2 regions of the Peribacillus sp. FSL K6-5616 genome follow, and region 2 is predicted to be linked to the other one. Evidence: riboswitches for the same ligand, from Rfam matches in the RefSeq annotation. Region 2 holds a riboswitch; the other holds the start of a gene.
The links. Region 2 has a riboswitch for S-adenosylmethionine ahead of MHB45_RS19115 (hypothetical protein). Riboswitches for the same ligand answer to the same signal wherever they lie in the genome.

Region 1 (8,442 bases), 540 kb from region 2:
ATATTAACTTGTACTGTAAAATATACTAGGTTATGAAAACGCTGTCAATAATTTGTGAGAAATTAATCTATTTTTCTGTAATTTTTTTCAATTTTTCCCTATTAGACGATATCCCATAATTCCGTTTTTGAAGTGGTGATTGACGATGCCCCTGCATCAAGGGCATTCAGGACTTCATCCGAAGTACGTATGAGGCCGCCTGCAAAAATCGGTGTCTGCAATCGTTCCTTCACTTCTTTTATCATCCATGGCATGGCGCCCGGCAATACTTCGATATAATCCGGCTTTGTTTTCTGCACCAGCTTATAACTTTTCTCAAGCGCATGTGAGTCTATTAAAAAGATTCGCTGGATGGCAATGACCCCCTTTTGCTTCGCCTTCAATATAACGCTTGATTTAGTCGAAATCAGCCCATAGGGGTTATATTCCTGACAAATGAATTCCGTCGCGTACTCATCACTTCTTATGCCATGGATCAAATCGACATGATAAATCATTTTCTTATTATGCTGCTTTGCCATCATACTTACATTTTTCAATTGTGAGATATGCAAATCAAGAAACACACCTATTTCATAGGAACTTTCTAGAAATCTTTCGAAATCCTTCATGCTTGCTGAAGCAGGCAAAATCTTCTGATCCATCATTATCCTCCTCATTCCCAGAAAAACTCAAAACTTCAAGTCATTTAGTATATTTTAAAGAGCTTGATTTATCAAACACATTTTTTCATGAACCATGTCATCTTAACACTATCATACCTGGCAAACCCTTTATAGGTTACGGCTAAGGATATATGTAAAATATCCCCTTAAATCATATAGAAAGTTTCATTTTCAATGCACCTTCGGCGAGTTCATACGATTTAATTGTGCCAATCGGAATTTTCCTCACGATGCTCCAAGCATTAACATTCATTTTGATTGCTCTTTTTTCATATTCAAAAAATGGCGGTCTGTTAAATATCCTTTGGTTGATGAAATTCCTGTCAATGGGTTCCATTTCCACTAATTCGAATGAAATCGTTCTTTTTTCCACATGAACCGGTTTTAATGTAATCCGGAAAGCCACGTTTTTCTTAAACATCATTTTTTTCACTTCCATCGTACCGGAAAGCACAATATGCCTTGGCGTAATCTCGACTTTAATATCCTGACCAGATGATTTCATTTTTATGATTCTCTCTATCATGGCTTCAGTTACCGTAAACGGTATGCCATTTTTGAATGGACTCATCCTTGCATCCCCTCCACACTCAAAGCATATGCCGGATTCCCTGATGCCGTTAACATTTCAGCCCGGGTTAATAAACGGTATATTCGAAATATTCCACCTCCACCCCTTGACCTTCATAAAAACTACCTGTATAGTCATAGTTAATTTAATAGACAACTCTTATCCAGAGAGGTGGAGGGACTGGCCCTTTGATGCCTCAGCAACAGACTGATCTTGTACTGTGCTAATTCCAGGAGTGTAAAAACTTGAAGATAAGAAGAGTATATAGCTTTATTGCCAACACCTCTTCTTATTTTTAAGAAGAGGTTTTTTATTTTTAAAAGGAAAGAAGGAATCAACATGTCAATCACATTAACGAAAGCACCATTCAGGGCGGACCACGTCGGAAGTTTATTAAGACCGGAACGTTTACATATTGCCAGAAAGGACTTTAAGGAAGGTACCATTTCAGCTGAGCGGCTTCGTGAAATTGAAACCGAAGAAATCAAACGGATCGTCGATAAACAAATTGAAGTTGGTTTAGAGTCCGTTACGGACGGTGAGTTCAGACGAACATGGTGGCACTTTGACTTCCTCGAACATTTAAATGGCATCGAGGGATATGTAACTGAAAAAGGCCTCACATTCGATGGTGCCGAAACAGAGAGATATAATGTTCGCAATACCGGGAAGGTTTCATTCAACCCTGAACATCCCTTCATTCGTGATTTCATTGAATTGAATAAAATCGTGAACGGACGTGCCGTTGCCAAGCAAACCATTCCCAGTCCGAATCAATTATTTGCTGCAGGCATTCATAATGAAGACGTCTACCCTGATATCGAAGACTATGCAAATGATATCATCAAAGCCTATCAGCATGCTTTGAAAGCCTTTTATGAAGCAGGTGTGCGTTATCTTCAATTGGATGATGTATATATTGCCAGACTTTCAGCTCCGGATTTCCAGTTCAAGGATGGAAAATATACGAGGGAACAATTAATTGATCTTGCACTTCGGGTCATTAATGGCGCATTGGAAGGCAAACCAGAAGACCTTATCGTCACTACCCACCTATGTCGCGGAAACTACCAGTCGACATGGGCGTTTGAAGGAAGCTATGCCCGTATCGCCCCAACTTTATTGGCAAAAGAAAAAGTGGATGGATTCTTCTTGGAATATGATGATCAACGCTCAGGGGATTTCAAACCCTTGAAATACATTCCAAATGGCGGTGCACGGGTCGTACTGGGTGTCGTCACTTCAAAAAATGGGGAAATCGAGGACAAGGAAGCTGTTAAGGCACGCATTAAAGAAGCCTCACACTTCGTTCCGCTCGAACAATTATGCTTAAGCCCCCAATGCGGCTTCGCCTCCACACATCACGGCAACAAGCTAACCGAAGCACAGCAATGGGAAAAACTGAAATTCGTCGTTGATTTAGCAAAAGAAGTATGGGAATGATTCATCCTTAAATGTAAAGTAAAAGCTAGGCATTAGGAAGGCCTAGCTTTTCTTCAAAACAACTCAATAAAATGTTTTGCCGTTTTGGAAAGATAACGATCTTGTCTAAAAACCAAGGCTATATTCGATTGAATTGAAGAATCGATAATATCCAGCACTTTCACTCCTTTTAAAATATGGGGTGAAACAGCTGATTTCGGAACAATACTCGCCCCAACTCCAGCTGCAACCAGAGAAAGCAGAACATTTACATCATGGCATTCGCATAAAATATTTAGCTGTATTTCCCGCTTTTTAAATTCCTCGATAATTTCCTCGTAAATCCCTGGTCCTTTTTCCCTATGCACTAAAAGCAATGGGATGTTTTCAATATCCTTTAAATGAACCCTATCCTTCGAAGTGAAGCTGTCCCAATCCTCAGGTACAACAAAAACATTCGGCACTTGTCCTAAGTTCAAACTGGAAAGACCCTTCATCTCGACAGGTAAATGAACAATGGCAAGTTCGATATCCTGATTCTCCAAATAATTACTTATTTCATATGGATCTCCTGCGAATATTTTAAAGGAAACGGAAGGATATTTTTTCTTGAAACTATTAATTTTATCAGGTAAATAAGACATATACGCAAGTACGGAACCTACTGAAAGTGTACCTTTAATTCCCTCACCCGTTTCCTTCACTTCGAGCAAGGAGTCCTCGAAATATTGCAGCATATCCTTAGCCTTCTCGTAAAGTACCCTCCCAGCTTCGGTCAACTCCATACTTTTACCGTTCCTTTTTCGCTCAAGTAAAGTAGTCCCTAATTCTTCTTCCATAAGGCGGAGCTGCTGGCTTAATGGCGGCTGTGACATATTCAACTTTTTGGCTGCACGGGAAACCTGGCCTTCTTCTGCAAGAATGAGAAAATATCGTAATTGTCTAATATCCATATTGGCACCTCTGATATATATGTATATCGTATATAAACTTAATTATATAGATATTTTAAATATGATACAAACAGCAGTAAAATATATTTGTTTACAACATAAAGGGGTGTTCAAAATGGAGAAATTCAAGGATTTAAACAAAAGCTTCATCAATGGGGAATGGATGGAAGGCTTAAGTCAACGCAGATATAATATTTTAAACCCATACAATAATGCCGTGATTTCAAATGTGAGCTTGGCTACATCAAAACAGCTCGAAGAATCATTTGAAATAGCAAAGAATGCTCAAAAAGGTTGGGCAAAAACATCAGCCGAAAAACGTCGTCAGGTCCTGCTTAAAGTTGGTGAATTCCTGCAGGAAAACCGGAATGAAATCGTTGAAATGATTTCCCGTGAAACAGGTGGATCGCTTATTAAAGCAAACGTTGAATTTCAGCTTACTATGGAAATAGTCGGAGAATCTACTAACATGGTGGATGAAATATATCAAATGCATGAAGTTCCGTCAGCTATAGAGCATAAAGTCAATCATATACATCGTCTGCCACTAGGAGTTATCTCTTCAATATCTCCGTTTAACTTTCCGATGAACTTGTCAATGAGAACCATCGCACCAGCCATTGCATTAGGAAATGCAGTCGTTCATAAACCGGACGTTCAAGTTGGATTTACTGGAGGAATCATCATCGCTGCAGCATTTGAATATGCCGGTCTTCCAAAAGGGGTCTTTAATATGATCCTTACTGACCTGGAAGAAATCGGTGATGGCATGCTGACAAACCCGATTCCTAAATTAATCAGCTTCACAGGCTCTACTCCTGTAGGACAGCACATCGGGGCCATTGCAGGGAAAAACCTAAAACGAGTTGCGCTGGAGCTCGGCGGTAATAATCCTTTCATTGTATTATCTGATGCAGATGTGGACCGTGCCGTTGATGCTGCAATCTTCGGGAAGTACATTCACCAAGGACAGATTTGCATGTGCATTAACCGCATAATCGTGCATAAAGACCTTTACGAAGACTTTACTGCAAAATTCGTTGAACGTGCAAAAGCTCTTCCATTTGGTGACCAATTAGATCCTAAAACAATCATTGGACCACTTGTCAACGAGCGTCAATTAGAAAAAGTACAACAAATCATCGAGGAAACTAAAGCTGCCGGGGTCAATGTTGCACTTGAGGGAAAACGCATTAGCAATGTGCTGACACCAACTATTTTCCGGGATGTACAGAACTCGGATAAAATCGCACAAACAGAAATGTTTTCTCCTGTCGTGTCCATCATTCGAACAGAAACGGATGAAGAAGCCATTGATATCGCCAATGACACCATTTATGGTTTAAGTTCGGCTATCTTCACTTCTGATCTGGAAAAGGGCGAACGCTTAGGGTTACAAATCGACAGCGGAATGACACACATCAATGATCAAACCGTTAATGATGGAACGAACATACCATTCGGCGGGAACAAAATGAGTGGTTTAGGCAGATTCGGAAGCCCATGGATTGTCGAAGAATTCACTGTTACGAAATGGATTTCCCTTCAAACTCACTATCGCGAATATCCATTTTAACCATTAATTCATCGGGCATCTGATACAACCTTTTAGGATGTATACAGATGCCTTTTTTCAGTAATTGCGTACTAAGGAAAGGCAAAAAAAAGAACGGCCATCTGCACGTTCCCTTTTTACTTGCAGCTATCATCTTCATCCTCCATTTTCTTCATGAATATATCATCCGTCACCCTATCTTCCAGCTTATTCCTCAAGGCTAATTCCGCAGCCTTCCCATCACTAGGCGATCCGTCCGAGAAATACATCGGAAACAGGGAGAAAAACATAATATAAAAAGAAAAATAGATAAATTGATACCAGATTACCGAGCTGTCCAGGATATTCTGATACACTAAGCTATATATGATCAGCATGCTGATCAAATTGAAGATGGCCCCCCCTAAATAGATCAGGGTATTCGTCAATCGATTATCATGTTTCAATCCCTTGAACTCACAAGTACCATTCCAAAAATAATATTTCCTCACTTCTATGTTCCGAAAGGCGAAAAGCTTATTCCCACACCCGATCAAGATCTTCTTTTCTGATCCCCCAAAGATCGTAACAAAGAAAATATGCCCGCTCAAATGTATCAGTGTAACGATCGGCATGATCAAAAAAAAGGAAAATAGAAATTTAATGATATCAGAGAGACCAAACATATTTAACTAACCCTCCTTACCAGCGATTTCCTTACCAGGATGCTACTCTGATACCCTGCCCACACTGGTTATAACTAGTAAATTTTCACAGTGGGAATATGTTGCTTTCCACAAATGATAAGAGGATAATTGTTCTCCTCCCGCTTCACTTCGAACTTCGAACGATCATATCGACCCTCCCCCTGCTTTTTCCGGCATTCAAAAAAAAACAGGCTATCACCTTCCAAAAAAACCGGAAAAGTGATAGCCTTTACATTTTTATTTAGCGATTGGGGGTGCGAAGGATTTCTGCGTTGTTTTGTCCTGGCTCCAAGCCTGCATGTTTATATTCAGGGGTGAAAACCGATGTTTTGATCGGGCAGGCGATTTGCCTCTGGACATTCCCTTTTCCGTCAGGTACCTCGACGATCATTCCCCTCCCCTTCAATTGGGGATGCTCGGCCGCTTCGGTGAAAGTCAGCACTGGTTCTGCGCAGGCCTCGAATTCAGCGAATATCTCCTGCCATTCATGAAAATCTCTCTCGCGGAAAGCCAGCCGGACGGCCGTTTTAAACCTGATTCCGCTTTCTTCATCGCTTTTCATGCTCAGCTCATATAATTCGGGTGCACCGATCGCTTCACATAATGCTTTTCGAAAAGGGGGCTCAAGGCTGCCTACCGAAAAATAGCGTCCATCTTTCGTTTCGTAAAAGTCATAAAAAGACCCTCCGTTCAGCATCAGTTTTTCTGGTTCAAGTTCAAGGCCCCTTTGTAAATTCCGAGGTGCGGATATGGCATTCAAGGCAAAACTGCAGTCGGTCATGCTGATGTCGATGGCTTGGCCGAATCCTGTTCTTTCCCTGTGAATGACTGCAGATAATATTCCGATGACAGCATGCAGTGAGCCTCCGGCAAGATCTGCTATTTGGGTTCCGTTTTTTGCCGGGCCGTCCTTTTTCGTACCGGAATATCCTGATAAGCCAGCAATCGAAATATAATTGATATCATGTCCCGGTCGGTCTTTATAGGGGCCAGTCTGGCCGTAGCCCGTGATGGAACAGTATATCAGCTTCGGGTTGATCGATTTTAATGCCTCATACCCCAGTCCCAGACGTTCCATGACACCTGGACGGAATTGTTCAATGACGATATCGTATTCCGTCACTAGGTTTCTTACGGATTCGATAGACTCGGATTGCTTTAAATCCAATGTGATCGACTTCTTCGATCTGTTAAGATATTGGTTTACACCCCATGAATCCTTTGTCCCCGGCCTCTCCACCTTCAAAACATCCGCTCCTAAATCCGCTAGCATCAAAGTGGCAAATGGGCCTGGCAGTAACGTTGAAAAGTCCAATACTTTTAAATGAGTCAATAAGGTCATCAGCCGTGCACCTTCCCTTTCCCTTGAAAATAGTAAAAGCCCTCCAGTCGTTCTGTACATGCAATAAAGCCGAGTTTACGATTATCATATAACACCTCCCATAACATTTGTATAAATTTCCATTTAATAAAAATAAAAAGCCAGGAATCAGCTTCCTGGCTTTTTATAATGAGCCTATAGAAAACAAGTAAAAGCCGGACAATTTAAAACTGCATTGTCCGGCTGCTTTTACTTTAAGCTTGTTCATTCATATTTTTTGTCAAAGTCAAATTCGACTTCATCAAGTTTAACGAATTTAGTTTTTCTTACAAATTTATAGCCAAGCCATAGACCAAGGAAAAGCGGGATTCCCAGGTATGCAGCTACAACACTGCCCCAATCGATATGGTCTGAGAAAAAGGCTTGGATATTTTGGGACAGGATGACGATCATGCCGATTAAAATGGCAAAGATCGGTCCGATCGGGAACCATAATGCCTTATATGGCAGCTTTTCCAATGAATGGCCTTGAGCGATGAACGCTTTCCGGAAACGGTAATGGCTGATGGAAATGCCGAGCCAAAAGATGAATCCTGTAATTCCAATGGCATTCATTAACCAAATATACACTTTACCATCGCCGAATATGGAGGCTAAAAAGGCCAGCATGCCGATGGAGCATGTCAAAATCATGCCTGCAACCGGTACGCCGCGTTTATTAAGTTTTGCAAAAATACGCGGTGCTTGCCCATCTTTTGCCATTGAATATAACATGCGCGTAGATGCATATAGACTAGAGTTACCAGCAGATAATACCGCTGTTAAAATGACGGCATTCATAAGCGAAGCGGCAAAGGCCACTCCAGCTTTTTCAAAAATGAGCGTGAATGGGCTTACCATGACGTTATCACCTTGCAAACTCGAGTTCGTATAAGGGATAAGCAGTCCAATTACGAAGATTGCCAATACGTAAAAGAGCAAGATCCTCCAGAAGACACTTTTAATGGCCTTCGGTATATTCCGTGCAGGATCTTCACTTTCCCCGGCAGCCACACCGACAATTTCGGTACCTTGAAAAGAAAAGCCAGCCGCTATGAAAACGATGAAGACACCCATGAACCCGCCCGGGAAAGGAGCGTCATCGACGGTGAAGTTTTTAAATCCTACGGCTTCGCCGCCCATAATGCCGACGATCATTAGCAGCCCGACGATAATAAAAATAACGATGGCGGTTACTTTTATGAAGGAAAACCAGTATTCCCCTTCACC
Region 2 (8,442 bases):
GAACTAAAGCTATCAATTACGTTTCTAACTGCTCTAGCCATTATTTCAGGAGGAAATTTTCTAAAACTCCTGTCAACATCCTGCCCGTATTGAAAAATCTCGATTAGTGGATTTAATATGCTGTTATTTTCATCCACAAAGATCAATTCTCCGTTTTCATTTCTTCCGTTAAGTACTATTTCCGTTATTGCCAATGTTTCTGCTTTATTTTCCGACACGAATCTTAAGTTAGACTCGATGTATGATTCTAACATCCTTTTTGCATCTTCCTCCAAGATCATGTGCTCTCCCATATAAATGGCCGCTTTTTCATAATATTGAGTAATTATTGCTTCCAATAATAATTCTTTCTGAGGGAAATGGTAATTTACAACACCTTTACTTACCTGAACCTCCTTAGCAACATTTCCGATGGAAAAATTAACATAACCATATAGAGAGATAAGTTCTACTGATTTTCGAATGATTTTATCTTTTGTTTTCACCATACCCACATTTTAGTACGACCGTACTAAAATGTCAACAAGTAAAGGCTAAACCTGCTATACCAATTGTTATAGAGTGAAAAATTGTAGGGGGAATCTGAAATGTCAGGAAAGAAGTTACTCAATTAAGTAAGAATTTGAAGGATTTTATGCAGAAAGTGACGGGAAATAAAAAGAACAGAATAAGAAAGAAACAAATAAAATTCATTCCTTTACTTATAACTGTTCGTGACAATAATGTATAACGCAAGAATCACAGGGATTAACGAGATAATAAGGTTATTAGGTGATTATACAAGAATCGAAAAAATAATGGCTGCTACTCAAAATTTTTCCGTTTGCTTCGCCTCATGAAATGCCGCTTTCACTTGATCCAACAGGTCTATATCCGAAAGCAATTTATACCCTGTAAGTGCTAGAGCTTTTGCTCCGGTCAGGATGGCTTTGTCTCCAGCAGGAGATTTGGCACAGTCGCGGAATTCATTCGTATGGGCAATCAACTCATCATGTCCAATTTTTATATAAGGATGTGCTGTCGGCACTGCATGGCTTACATTACCTGCATCCGTCGAGCCAAAGCCACTCTCTTTTCGAGGAGCCACCGCTTCCCCTAATTGAGTCAGTTCTTCTTTTAGCAGTTCATCTAGAACTGGATTGATGACAAAATCGAGTACTTCATTTTGGAAACGTTCCACTTTAACCGTGCTTCCGGTGGCAAGTGCTGCCCCTTCAGCAACAGCACGTATTTTATTGGATACTTCTTGGCAAAGTTTCCATGTTGTTGCCCTAATGTAAAATCTGGCGGAAGCATAATCAGGAATGATGTTAGGCGCTTCCCCGCCATTGGTGATGATTCCGTGAATTTTGACCTCGGCCGGGAGCTGCTGGCGCAAAGCATTAATGCCATTGAACAGCTGAATCACCCCGTCAAGTGCATTCACGCCTTCTTCAGGTGCAGCTGCTGCATGTGCTGACTTCCCGTAAAAATGAAAATCAAGGGGGTCGACAGCCAAAAACGGACTTGTTACACCCGTTTTTCCTGCAGGATGGATAAGGATGGCCGCATCCACCCCATCAAATAGACCGTGCTTCACAAAGCTTCCTTTTGCACTTCCATTCGGCCCGCCCTCTTCAGCCGGTGTTCCGAAAACGATCACCTCTCCGCCCGTTTCCTCCAGCACTTGAGCCAGGGAAATGCCTGCCGCCACACTCGTTGTGCCGATGATATTATGGCCGCAAGCATGGCCTAAACCCGGCAATGCATCATACTCGGCTAAAAAGGCAATTGTAGGTCCTTTCTTTGAAGAGTTTTTTTTGGCGATGAACCCTGTTTCATGCCCGGCAATATTGCGGGTCACTTCAAATCCTTCATTTTGAAGTATTCCGGTTAATGTATCCGAAGCGAAGAACTCTTGATTCCCAATTTCAGGTTTGGCATGAATGGCTTGGCTCGTTTCGATATATAATTCGGAATGAAGGTCGATATGGTCTTCAATGATTTGCTTATGCTGCTTCAGCACTGATTCTCTCGCCATGTCTTAATCTCCCCTTTTTCTTGAATACATCCATTACTTTTCATTAGCTGGTTTTGTCCATGCATCCTGGTAATTCACTAATTCATCTACAGAAACATAGGCAGGAATGGTGTTTCCTTTAAACGTTTTTTCAATGAACGCTTCCACTTCTTTCGATTGATAAAGCTCCACTAATTTTTGCAGCTCAGGACGATCGGCATTACCCTTTTTAACTGCAATGATATTAATATATGGTTTCGCCGTTTTACTTTCATGGAATAAAGAATCTTTTAATGTAAGGCCTGCTTCGACGGCAAAGTTATTATTGATGGCTGAAGCATCGGCATCATCCAATAGACGCGGTGTATTGCCGGCAGCAACAGGCTGGATTTTCAGGTTTTTCGGATTTTCCTTAATGATTTCCAATGATCCCGATCCATTGAATTCTTCTTTCAATGTAATCAATCCAGCTTCCTGAAGCAGGAGCAGTGCACGGCCAAAGTTTGTTGCTTCATTCGGAACGGCTACCGTAGCATCATCCGGAAGATCTTTGAGACTTTTATGTTTTTTCGAATAAAGGCCCATAGGTGCAATGACAGTCGACCCGATGGCCTCCAATTTCAGATTTTGATCTTGAACGAATTCATCAAAATAGGCGACCGTTTGGAATGAATTGGCATCAATTTCACCTTCGCTTAACGCAAGGTTTGGTTGGATATAATCATTGAAAGTGACCAGTTCGATATTAAGTCCGTCCTCTTTCGCCAAATCGACAATGTATTCCCATGTTCTCGTATCCCCGCTACTGACACCGACTTTCACTGTTTTCACATCATCCGAACTCCCTGAAGCACCCTCTTTGTTCCCGCATGCTGCAGCCACGATGGCCAATGCCAATACCATGATCGTTAATAAGATTTTTTTCATTTTTCCTGCCTCCTGTTAGTTTTATCTTCTTCTGATTTTTCTTGAAACAAAATTCCCGGTGGATTGCAATAATTGAACGATGATCACGAGCGCCGCCACTGTGACGATCATCGTCATCGTATCGAACCTTTGGTAACCGTAAGCCAAGGCTAAATCCCCGACCCCGCCTGCACCGACGGCACCTGCCATCGCCGTAGATCCAACAAGCCCGATTGTCGCTGTTGTAAATGTCAGGATTAACGAACTAAGTCCCTCGGGAATCAAAAAGCGGTAAATGATTTGCCATGTTGTCGCCCCCATCGCCTGAGCTGCCTCGATGATCCCTTTGTCCACTTCCAACAGCGAGTTTTCCACAAGCCGTGCAATATAAGGAGCCGCGTAAAAGATTAGCGGAACAATGGCCGCATTCGTTCCGATTGCACTGCCGACAATCATTCTTGTAAACGGAATGAGTGCTACAAGCAAGATGATGAAAGGAACGGACCGCAGGATATTGATGATCGGGTTCAATACATTAAAAATCCATTTATTCTCCAGGATGTGACCCTTTCTTGTAATGACAAGCAGGATACCGAGCGGAAGCCCGATCAATCCGGAAAATATCAATGAGATGGCTACCATATAAAGTGTGTCACCGAAAGCTGTCGACAGCTGGTCTGCCGTTATTTCCATTCCCCAAAGCGTATTACCCATTTATACTTGCACCTCCTGGACGAGAATCCCCTCATCTTTAATATATTGATAAGCCTTGTCGACCTCATTTTTGCTCCCCGTTACTTCGATGATCAAATTCCCGAAAGGCGTTTCTTGGATTTCAGAAATATTGGCTGATAAGACACTTAAATGAACATCATATTTCTTCGAGATGGTTGAAAGTAAAGGAGTACCCGAAGTAGTTCCAATAAAATTAATTTTCCAAATAATCGGGATATGGGACCCTATGCTTTTTAAGAAACTTTGTGGAATTTCGTCATGTATGACCGTTCTCACGAAGTTTTTTGCAATATCCGTTTGCGGCTTGGCAAAAACTTCGAAAACCGAACCTTGTTCAACGACGCAGCCGCCCTCCATGACCGCTACCTTATTGCAAATTTCCCGAATGACAGACATCTCATGAGTGATTAGCAAAATGGTGATATTGTATTCTTTATTAATTTTTTTTAAGAGCTGCAGAACTGCACTCGTTGTTTGTGGATCCAATGCCGACGTAGCTTCATCACACAATAAGATCGATGGATTCGTAGCCAATGCCCTCGCAATGCCGATCCGCTGCTTTTGCCCGCCGGATAATTGTTCCGGATAACTCTTTGCTTTGCTCGATAAGCCAACGAACTCCAATAGCTCGCCTACACGTTCTTTGATTTCCTTAGCCGGAGTTCCCGATAAAACCAGCGGCATGGCAATATTATCAAAAACAGTTTTTGAGTTTAGTAAGTTGAAATGCTGAAAGATCATCCCGATTTTTTTCTTTTCTGCCCGTAATTCCTTCGGGCTTAATTTGGTTAAATCCTTGCCCCCAACAACCACCGAACCATCTGAAGGATGTTCAAGCAAATTGACCAACCTGATCAACGTACTCTTTCCGGCCCCGCTATAACCGACTACCCCGAATATATCCCCCTTTTCCACTGTCAAATCAATGCCCTTCAAAGCCTCGACAGTCTGTTTCTTTGTTTGATAAACCTTTTTAACACCTTGAAACTCAATCATCCAATCTCCCCCCATGCTGTTTATTTGTACGAATTCCTTATCCAGAGAGAAGAGCTTTGCAACGCTTCATAATGATAGGGTTAAATTCTGTCAAACTCACGAGTAAATCTGCAAAATTCACGAGTAAATGCACCAAACTCACGAGTAAATCTGCGAAATTCACGAGTAATTGCACCAAACTCACGAGTAAATCTGCGAAATTCACGAGTAATTGCACCAATTCTCCAAATAACCATATACATTTTGAATTAACAAAAGAGGCCTCTTCCGTCATCAGACAGAAGAGGCCTCTTTTAGACATAAAAAAGAGTAAACTCTTAAAATTAATTATCTAAGAAAAGCTCCTTCTTATCTTTCAAACTTTCGTCCGTTGGAATTAGCACAGTATTTTTACAAAAGTAAAAACCCGCTGCCGAGGTATCATAGGGCCAAGTCCCTCCACATCTCTTGATAAGAATTAACGTTATATTTAATTATGTCCTTCACTATATATTCTAATTCCACTAAAGTCAACCATATTTTTCATCGCGATAAATAGTTTCATAGTATAGTGAATCGATACTTTTTAATTATATTAATATAATGATTTACTCATTCTCCATACAGGGTATTTTTCATTTTCTTCCCTTATCTTCACCATGCCTGAATTCGTATATAAAGAAATCGCCCTTTGATTATCCGGAGAAACCCTTAAGTGATATTCGGATACATTAAATTGCCTGAAAAAGTTTTCTGCGTAGCGAACCAATTCCTTGCCAAGGCCTTTACTGCGGTATTCGGGAATAAGATAAAATAGATTCACATAGCCAATTTCAGTTCCTTCATACTCCCGAATTTGAAGTTCCATTTGTCCAATCGGTTCTTGGTCCTTTTCAATGATCACCTGTCCATCCGGAAATTTGCGGACCCTTTCTTCCATTCGTTGCAGATATGCATGTTCATCTCCCAAACCAGCATCAGTTCCAAAACTTACAACAAAGGAATCTTTCCGGAAATTAATGATAGTATCTTTATCTTTGTCCGTATCAATGGTCCGAAAGATCAACTTCATCCACCCCTATCATTTTAGTGAAATAGTTTTCAAGCAGGGAAAACTTTCTTTTTCATAAAAAAAAAGGGCATAAAGGAGCCCTTTTGTTTTTGTGCCTTGATGAAAAAACATTTGCCATCTTCCATTCGCACACTTCCAAATTGAACTTCTTAAGGTATGTTCCAGCTTATCTTCATCAAAAATCCGGTATGTAGTTAGCACGGTATCATCAGACAATGGATGCATCTCAAATTGACTTAGTGTCATGTTCACCGCTCCGGCTCCCTCTTGCCCCATAAAATCACTTTTTGTCCATATGTTACCTGAACTGCCGAACTCAAAGAAATCATCTTTCAATAATGATGAAAGTACTTCTGGAGATGTACGAACTTCAGATTTTAACAATTTCTCCTCCAGCTGATACAAATGCTCTTTTAATAATGAAGATTCCCTGTCCATTCATCTTATCCTCCTTTTTCAACCATTTCCCTCGAAGAAACCAAATAGGAAAATCGTGAATAATTAATACGTAGATTTTCAGTAATTCATGAACCATGCGATTTAAGTTTTTTTATCCAGCTGCTTGCTGATTAGCAGTTGGCTCATCTTGCGGTCAGCGGCATTATCTCGTTTTTAACCGTTTTTGCCGTCCCCATTATATTACTATTTTTAGCTGGCTTACTTCGTAACTGGACTCACAACGGATTTCTAAGTGTTAAAAATAATTTATTCCACGATACTAGCGGCCATTCCTTTTTTACTGCCATATTACTCCCACCCCAATAAAAAAAAGGAGCTGCAAATGGCAGCTCCTTTCTTCTGTGCATCCGGTTGTTCTCCCATCAGTGTTATCGTGATAGGGTTCCTTGCAGACGATTGGTTTCGGCGATTACTTTTTCTTCATCGATCGTTAAGCAGCGGCCATCTTTCACGACCATTTTGCCATCAATGTATACATCACATACGTCATTTCCGCGTGCTGCATAAAGCAGGTGCGAATAGGCTTCACTCAGTGGCTGCAGGTGTTCTTTGTTATATGGGTAAATGGTGATGAAATCCGCTTTTTTACCAGCTTCCAGTAATCCTGTGTGACCCATGCCTATCGCTTCGGCGCCCATTCTTGTGGCCATGGCGAGTGCTGTTTGGGCAGGGAATTTTGTGGCATCCTTATACATTCCTTTTTGCAGCAATGCGGCTGTCCTCATTTCTTCGAACATATCGAAGTTGTTATTGGAGGCGACGCCATCTGTTGCCACTCCCACTTTAATGCCTGCATCAAGAAGGCTGACGACATCGGCTATCCCAGATCCGAGCTTCAGATTACTGATCGGATTATGGGCAACGCGAACATCATGCTGTTTTAGGATCGCCCGCTCTTCATCATTAAGGACCACTCCATGTGCCATCACTGTAGGCTGATCGAACAGGCCTAGACGGCGAAGGTGCTCGACAGGACGGGATCCGTACCGTTTTTCGATGTCGAGGATTTCAAAGTCCGTTTCCGATACGTGGATGTGCACCATCAAATCATTCTCTTTTGCAATTCGTGCACTTTCCATGATCGCTTCAGGTGTGCAGGCGTATGGGCTATGCGGTGCGACCATGGTAGTCAGGCGGCCATCGGCAAATGCTTTATAGTTTTTTGAAAACTGCTCAGCCCCCATGAGGTTCGCTTTCTGGTCATTTTCGGTACCCAAGCTGAAGATTGTATAGGAAAAGGCTCCGCGCATTCCTGTTTCGCCTATCGTCTCCATGACAGCACCGGCATCTATTCCCTTAGGATTGAACATATCCGAAAATGTCGTGGTTCCTGATTTCATCATTTCCATAATGCCTAGCTGTGAACTTACAGAGGCGATTTCCGTTGTAAACTGGCTTTCGATCGGCCATATTTTCGTTTCAAGCCATGGCTTCAGCAGCATATCGTCCCCGATACCGCGTAAAAGGGTCATTACAATATGCGAATGGGCATTCACAAGGCCTGGCATGATCCATTTCCCGCCAAGGTTGACCACTTGATCTGCATCTGCCAATTGTTGTTCATCATGCTGGCCGATGTAGGATATGGTATGATCTTGTACAATCATCATGCCGTTTTCAATGATTTGGTTTTCCTTGTCCATCGTAAAAAATGTAGCATCCACATATATTGTTTTCATAAGTATTTCCTCCAAAGTCGTATCAGTATCAACATGTCCTATTCCGCATTCTAAACTAGCACCTTACAGGTAATCAAGTAATTCCATATTATCAGGGGCCATTTCACTTTACCTTAGGAACCTATTGGAAGAGCACCAAGATGAATGCTTCCTTCAATTAAGTGGTTATCCTTTGCGAAATCAGCTGCTTAAAAATATCTTCCCTTTATTGCTCGTGACAATAATCGCTTCTTGAACATCTTGAAGGCTGTAGTGGGAATCCGGCATCATGAACTTCAACTTTTCATCTGCAATGAACCCCATCAAAAGGTTAAATGTTTCATGCCAAGTTCGAACGGAAGCCTGCTGATTCCAATGCCGAAGATGAAACATTCTAACATCCACTTTTGTCCTTTGTGAAATTTTCGCCCAATTCACAGACTGTCCTGATAAAAGGCCAATCGTTAATAAGATGCCATTAGGCCGTACACAAAAAGCCAGTTCTGAACCATCGATGCCGCCCACTGAATCTATGGCCGCTTTCGCGCCGCGCCCATTCGTCATTTCCATCACTGTATCCTGCAATGATGATCGGGACGTATCGATCACATATGACGCACCAAGTTCAAGCAGTTCTT

Region 1: linked by a shared signal. The riboswitch ahead of MHB45_RS21805 (5-methyltetrahydropteroyltriglutamate--homocysteine S-methyltransferase) and the one ahead of MHB45_RS19115 (hypothetical protein) in region 2 are both predicted to bind S-adenosylmethionine.

The regions. Positions count from the first base shown of each region.
Region 1 is NZ_JBBOYT010000001.1:4,482,825-4,491,266, forward strand. Features, by position in the region: gene MHB45_RS21795 (glycerol-3-phosphate responsive antiterminator) at 102-644, opposite strand; gene MHB45_RS21800 (hypothetical protein) at 817-1,236, opposite strand; SAM riboswitch class I at 1,393-1,494, shown strand; gene MHB45_RS21805 (5-methyltetrahydropteroyltriglutamate--homocysteine S-methyltransferase) at 1,576-2,679, shown strand; gene MHB45_RS21810 (LysR family transcriptional regulator) at 2,733-3,611, opposite strand; gene MHB45_RS21815 (aldehyde dehydrogenase family protein) at 3,727-5,187, shown strand; gene MHB45_RS21820 (membrane protein) at 5,304-5,831, opposite strand; gene MHB45_RS21825 (CaiB/BaiF CoA transferase family protein) at 6,094-7,194, opposite strand; gene MHB45_RS21830 (amino acid permease) at 7,438-8,442, opposite strand, start outside.
Region 2 is NZ_JBBOYT010000001.1:3,946,840-3,955,281, forward strand. Features, by position in the region: gene MHB45_RS19090 (TetR/AcrR family transcriptional regulator) at 1-485, opposite strand, end outside; gene MHB45_RS19095 (M20 family metallopeptidase) at 809-2,020, opposite strand; gene MHB45_RS19100 (MetQ/NlpA family ABC transporter substrate-binding protein) at 2,054-2,926, opposite strand; gene MHB45_RS19105 (methionine ABC transporter permease) at 2,948-3,598, opposite strand; gene MHB45_RS19110 (methionine ABC transporter ATP-binding protein) at 3,620-4,636, opposite strand; gene MHB45_RS19115 (hypothetical protein) at 4,674-4,937, opposite strand; SAM riboswitch class I at 4,982-5,093, opposite strand; gene MHB45_RS19120 (GNAT family N-acetyltransferase) at 5,211-5,687, opposite strand; gene MHB45_RS19125 (nuclear transport factor 2 family protein) at 5,697-6,125, opposite strand; gene MHB45_RS19130 (amidohydrolase family protein) at 6,515-7,825, opposite strand; gene MHB45_RS19135 (zinc-dependent alcohol dehydrogenase family protein) at 8,006-8,442, opposite strand, start outside.